One region of the Mediterraneibacter sp. genome, then DNA from elsewhere that is predicted to be linked to it. Evidence: a T-box and tRNA genes for the amino acid it is inferred to sense, from the RefSeq annotation. Region 1 holds a T-box; the other regions hold tRNA genes.
The links. A T-box is a leader RNA that pairs with one kind of tRNA and senses whether it is charged. The one in region 1 lies ahead of leuS (leucine--tRNA ligase), so its partner is inferred to be a tRNA-Leu.
Positions count from the first base shown of each region.

Region 1 (2,278 bases):
CCACTCACCTGAGTTGATCATTGTTCCCGAAGCTTCTGTATAAGCTTCTGTCATGTTTTCAATTTCTTTTCCGTCTTTGGCAATTACCTGAATGATCGGAATATTGAATTTCTTTGCGAACTCAAAATCACGGTCATCGTGAGCAGGAACACACATGATCGCTCCTGTACCATAATCCGCCAATACATAATCAGACAGCCAAATCGGAGTCTTTTCTCCGCTAAGCGGATTGATCGCATAGCTTCCCGTAAATACGCCTGTCTTCTCTTTATCCTGAAGACGATCTACGTTTGATTTCATTGACGCATCGTAAATATATTTTTCCACTGCTTCTCTTGTCTCATCTGTCGCAAGAGATGCCGCCATCTCATGTTCAGGAGCAAGCACCATAAATGTCGCACCGTAAAGTGTGTCAGGTCTTGTCGTATATACAGTAATTTTCTCATCTCTTCCGTCAACAGGGAAATCCACCTCTGCTCCGTAAGATTTTCCGATCCAGTCAGCCTGCATTTTCTTTACTTTTTCCGGCCAGTCCAGCTTATCGAGATCATTTAACAGCCGATCCGCATAGGCAGTAATCTTCAGCATCCACTGACGAAGATTTTTCTTCGTAACTTCTGCTCCGCAGCGCTCACATTTTCCATTTACAACTTCCTCATTTGCCAAACCTGTCTTACAGGACGGGCACCAGTTGATCGGAAATTCTTTTTCATATGCAAGTCCTTCTTTAAACATCTTCACGAAAATCCACTGCGTCCACTTATAGAAGTTCGGATCTGTCGTATTGACTTCCATATCCCAATCATAGAGCGCTGCAATTTCATTAATCTGACGTTTAATATTTGCCACATTTTCTGCTGTAGATTTTGCCGGATGTACTCCCATCTTGATCGCATAATTTTCAGCCGGAAGTCCGAATGCATCCCATCCCATCGGATGTACGATATAATATCCCTGCTGAAGTTTATAACGGCTCCATACGTCGGAAATTACATATCCTCTCCAATGGCCGACATGAAGACCATTTCCTGACGGATATGGAAACATGTCAAGACAGTAATATTTCTGTTTTTTATTTCCATTATCATCTACTCTTGGATTTACTGGATTTTCTGCCCATTTTTCACGCCACTTTTTTTCGATTGCTTTGTGGTTATACATTATCTTTGTACCCATATGTTTCTCTCCTTCATTCATCGTTATATTATGCATTTTTATTACAATCGGTAAGTACTCTTTCTGCCAACTGATTACAAGCACAACGGCTGTCCTCCGAATGATCAATGCATAAAAGAAAGCCTCCCGTTCCTGAAAAACTCAAGAGACGAAAAGGCTTATTTCCGTGGTACCACTCTTGTTCATCTGATAAAACCAAGCCGTTTTCTTCCTGTCTCCTTCGTCTTAGCCCAACCAAATGCACTCGTTCATTCTATAACGGGAACTCCCGCTTTCGTCTACTCCAAATTCAACGAAAGAACTCCGAGGTGAGTTCAAAACTTACGTTCCTGCCTCGCACCAACCGGCAGATCTCTGAATACGATACGCTTCTACTATTCCTCTTCCATGTTTTTGCAATATCCTTACTTATTATAAATATGTCATTAAAATAAGTCAAGGTATTTTCATCAGAACTACGTCAATTCCGCAATCCGCGACACTCCGACATAGATTTCAGATATTTTGTACCATGTGCTGTAATCTACTTTTCCTGTTTGCGGTAATCCGAACACTTCCTGAAATTTTCTCACGGATTCAGCTGTTGCCTCTCCATAGATACCATCTACCGTAATTTTAGGAATTGCGGGATACGCTCCGGCAATCACATTCAACTGTTCCTGTATCTGCCTTACTTTTTCACCACTTGAACCGATTTCCAATATATATCCCGGCCATGAAGACGGAACACCTGATATTTCCGGAGCGATATTGATATACATATCATCTCCGTAGAAATAGCGAAGGATCTCGATCGGCGTCAACCCTCTATCGCCAAGTTCCTTCGACCCCCACTGTGTCATCCAATCCGGACAGCTCACCCTTCTTCCATCGCAATATTGTGTCAGTATCGGCTGCCTTACATTCGGTCTTGAAAGATAATTTGCAAACAATTCGTCAACGATCACCGATATACTTTCGTACACATTTCTTTCCGGTATCCACTTGTGATCAAATGCCGTGGACGAAGTGATCGTAAAATCGTATCCTTTGTTTCTATACCATTCCGTATAAACGCGATTCAACGTAAACGACATAATTGCAAGCACGTTCGCACGGATCG
Region 1 is NZ_JAPJQP010000005.1:53,205-55,482, forward strand. It holds gene leuS (leucine--tRNA ligase) at 1-1,176, opposite strand, end outside; T-box leader at 1,318-1,573, opposite strand; gene RCH61_RS04280 (peptidoglycan-binding protein) at 1,632-2,278, opposite strand, start outside.

Region 2 (2,278 bases), on a different contig from region 1:
GGATGCGCGATCTCCGAGGCAGTGGAAGTGGCAACACATACACCGGGATACAGATATGTACTTGGAAGCGTATTGAATCAGGTTCTTTTGCATCAATCTGTAATCGGCGTGGAAACAAAGATTGCCATGGATAAATATGGAATTAAACCTGATATTATTATCGGATGCGCCGGAGGTGGATCGAACTTAGGCGGTTTAATCTCGCCGTTTATGGGAGAAAAATTAAGAGGAGAAGCAGATTATCGCTTTATAGCAGTAGAACCAGCTTCGTGTCCAAGTTTAACAAGAGGCGTTTACGCATATGATTATTGTGACACGGGTATGGTTTGCCCGCTTTCAAAAATGTATACATTAGGCAGTGGATTCATCCCGTCTGCAAATCATGCCGGAGGATTGAGATATCACGGTATGAGTTCTGTTTTATCGCAGCTTTATGAAGATGGCTATATGGAAGCTCGTTCCGTGGAGCAAACAGCGGTATTTGAAGCAGCAGAGCAGTTTGCAAGAGTAGAGGGAATCCTTCCGGCGCCGGAAAGCAGTCATGCTATTAAAGCGGCGATCGATGAAGCGATGAAGTGTAAAGAGACAGGGGAAGAAAAGACGATTCTTTTTGGACTTACAGGAACAGGATATTTTGATATGTTTGCATATGAAAAATTCCATGACGGAAAGATGAGTGATTACGTTCCGACAGATGAAGAGCTTCAGGCATCTTTTGCAAATCTGCCGAAAGTCCCGGAGAATTTATAAAAGCGATAACAGATAAAAAACGGAGATAGAGAAAAAGGATGACGGATATAAAAATCAATCTGGACGATAATGTTCAGGTTGATTTTTTTGTATGGCGACGCGCCAAAGTCCGGGTCTGCCTGAGACCTTGGCAACTGCTTGCAATCCCGGAATGTGCCCTTTGGAACCTTCGGTGATTATGCGATTTGTGCAAAAAAGGTAAAGTGAGAGAGGCGTAAAAGGCTGAATGATAATGCACTTTTAGTGGAAAAATTGTATCGGATTTCGGCACGAAAACAAACCGTGAAAGAAGTTCAAAAAATGAGAGAAAAGGAAAACGCTTGATAGCTCTTGTCTTATCGTGTTTTATCTTATGCTGTTATCAAATGTAACAGTGCCATTATAGTGGCGTTTCCAACGATAAATATACTGACGATTCGTCTTGTATTTTATTGCAGCTTTAGAGACACCATACTTTTCAGCGAAACGAATCAGGAAGTGAAAAAAAGTGTTGACTTTTTTCTCCTATAGTGGTATTATATCACTCGTGGTCAGCAAAATGACCATGAATCCTATATGGAATGCGGAAGTGTCGGAACTGGCAGACGAGCAAGACTAAGGATCTTGTAAGCATTGCGCTTGTGTGGGTTCAAGTCCCATCTTCCGCATTAGAGAAAGAGCAGAAAATCTTTTATCGAAGATTTTCTTTTTTTATTTAAATGGTGACTGCTTGCAATCCCGGAATGTGCCTTTTGGCACTTATGGTGATTATCTGAATTTATTTTTTGAAAAAAGTGAAAAATCAAAGAAGTGATAAAACGGAGATAAAAACTGCTGAAAAACTGGCAGAAAGTTATAAAAAAGTGTTGACTTTTTGTCTGAATAATGGTATCATATCATTTGTGGTCAGCAAAAAGATCATATATCCTATATGGAATGCGGAAGTGTCGGAACTGGCAGACGAGCAAGACTAAGGATCTTGTAAGCATTGCGCTTGTGTGGGTTCAAGTCCCATCTTCCGCATTAAAGAAGTAAATGGACTGTCGTTTTAACGATTGATAAATCGTGAAGCGGCAGCTTTTTTTGCTGTTTTTTGCTATACAGCTGTTTGATTTCTGTAGAAAAAGAAGAGGATTAAAAAAGCCGTACTTTAACATAGCTTTAAAACACATTTTACAAATTTTTGGATTTTTCTGCTTATTCTAAGAAGAATCCAAGCACTCTAGGATTTCATCCCACAGATAGTCATAGTAGGTATTAAAAAAATTCTTTCACTTTTTCTATCAAAGAGTTATTGCACACATACGCAATCCCTTCCGGTTGATCTGCAGTAGTTGACTGTCGTGAGTAATCATGTTCGGGTTTACATCTTCTCCCGATTTCAATTTTACATACAAGTACGATAGTATCTTGTGTACAATTACAAAATAATCGTCCTTTGCCATAAGATCACCCTTCTTCTTTCTTTAAAATGGATAAAAATACCACCTGTCAGTTCGGCAGATGGTATTATATTACATCAATTTTCGCTTCTTTTACTAAATCATTT
Region 2 is NZ_JAPJQP010000003.1:98,927-101,204, reverse strand. It holds gene RCH61_RS03225 (TrpB-like pyridoxal phosphate-dependent enzyme) at 1-750, shown strand, start outside; tRNA gene RCH61_RS03220 (tRNA-Leu) at 1,313-1,397, shown strand; tRNA gene RCH61_RS03215 (tRNA-Leu) at 1,668-1,752, shown strand; gene RCH61_RS03210 (hypothetical protein) at 2,239-2,278, opposite strand, start outside.
Region 2: it encodes a tRNA-Leu, which carries the amino acid that the T-box ahead of leuS (leucine--tRNA ligase) is inferred to sense. The anticodon was not compared.

Region 3 (2,278 bases), on a different contig from region 1:
GCATTCCTTGCAAGTAATACGGTTACAAATGATTATTATCCGATGCTTGCAAAAGTGTTGTTTGAGCAGGCTGTGAAACTTTCGAAAGAAGCGGGAGTTCATATTAAGTTCATTAACCTTTCGGGTGGAATCGGAATCCCGTATCGACCGGATCAAGAACCAAACGATATCTATGCAATCGGAGAGGGTGTTCGGAAGGTGTATGAGGAAGTGCTTGTTCCGGCAGGCATGGGAGATGTGGCTATCTATACAGAATTAGGACGTTACATGATGGGACCGTACGGCTGTCTTGTGACGAAAGCAATTCACGAAAAGAACACATACAAAAATTATATCGGTGTGGATGCATGTGCTGTAAATTTAATGCGTCCGGCAATGTATGGAGCATATCATCACATTACCGTGCTTGGAAAAGAAGATAAGCCTTGCGACTATAAATATGATGTGACCGGTTCTTTGTGTGAAAATAATGACAAGTTTGCTGTTGACAGAATGCTTCCGGAAATCGACAGAGGAGATTATCTTGTGATTCATGACACAGGCGCTCATGGATTTGCGATGGGATATAATTATAACGGTAAATTGAAATCTGCAGAACTTCTCCTGAAAGAGGATGGAGAAGTAAAATTGATCAGACGTGCAGAAACACCGTCAGATTATTTCTCGACATTCGATTGTTTTGAGATTGGGAAAAAACTTATAAAATAGATTATGATATAAAATCATTCTGTATTTATAAAATTAGATGATTATAACATCATAAAATTTTTTGAATTTAAATGATAAAAAAGCTTGCAATATGGACATGCAGGTGATATAATTATTAATGGTTTCACGAAGAAACCATTATGCGGATGTGGCGGAATGGCAGACGCACAAGACTCAAAATCTTGCGTAGGTGACTACGTGTGGGTTCAAGTCCCACCATCCGCATTAATTCATGATTAAAGTACTGTGGACAATCGTTCACAGTACTTTTTTGTTTAAGAAGAAATCATCAGTCAAAAAAGATATAGTATACGTGTATACAATTATAAAAAGTAATGCTTGCCATTGTTGGAATAAAATGTTATGGTATATATGTAGTAGTGTAAACTGAGTGTAGATAATTAGTAACAGGGTTAAGGAGGGACATGGACAAGTGATAAGGAAAAACAAACTGCTGATATGCACACTTTTAATGTCAATGGTAATCAGTTGTATGCCGGGCATGAAAAGTGAGGCGGCGGAGCTGTCAGGGGAGGAACAAGTTACAGCATCGCTCCAGGATGAGAATAGTCAGCGCCTAGAAGAGACGACTGCTATGGATGAAGATGGAAGAATTTATGAGATCAGCGAAGAAGAAGGCATTGTTGCAGAGGAAACACCGGCACAGTTCGCGATGTTTTCTGCAAGATCGTTAGATCAGAATAAAGTGGTCAATTTTAATACGAAAGGCAGCGCTACCACATCTTTTACATATAGCGGTGGAAATGGTTACACAAACGGAGCATATGGTGCAGATGCGGCATATTTGGGTATGACAAATGACGGAAAAGTTCGTTTTATGCTGTCAGGAGTTACAGGAACAGTCAATGCTTCGGAAGTTCAGATTGTGGAATATGAGTCGGTTTCTGATTGTGTGAGTTATTATGGAATATCGGATGGAAAGCTGATTCATTATATCTCACAGGATTTGAATCGTGCTCCTTCTTCTTATATAAATAACGGAACAGCTCCGGCTTATTTAAGTGAAGGCGTAAAGTATTACAGTTATGATGGTCATTATTTTTATACAGATTATAAGGTGATGCTTTCCGATTATCAGAATCATATGAATGGGCAAAATGCAGTGAATGCAGGAAATGCTTTTTATAATTATTTTCAATTTAAGAATATGAGAGAAGCCTCGGCGTACAGCGGAGAGGAACTGAATACAATGCTTCAATCAGCAATGGGTACTGCAGGGGTTAATGCTTCTTTGTCAAAATTAACAGGAACAGGAACTGCTTTTGTAAAATATCAGAATCTTTATCAGGTTAATGCGCTTCTTTCCATTGGAATTGCAGTAAATGAAAGTGGATGGGGATTGAGCTGGATCTGTCAGAATAAAAATAATATTTTCGGATTGAATGCAGTAGATAGTGATCCGGGTGTGAATGCAGATACTTATGCAAGTATTGATGATTGTATTCGTATTTTTATGAAGACATGGATGGATGGCGGTTATTTTGATGCATCTGATTGGAGAAATCACGGAACTTATCTTGGAGATAAGAATGGCGGAATTAATGTAAGT
Region 3 is NZ_JAPJQP010000003.1:113,695-115,972, reverse strand. It holds gene RCH61_RS03295 (diaminopimelate decarboxylase) at 1-708, shown strand, start outside; tRNA gene RCH61_RS03290 (tRNA-Leu) at 851-933, shown strand; gene RCH61_RS03285 (N-acetylglucosaminidase) at 1,142-2,278, shown strand, end outside.
Region 3: it encodes a tRNA-Leu, which carries the amino acid that the T-box ahead of leuS (leucine--tRNA ligase) is inferred to sense. The anticodon was not compared.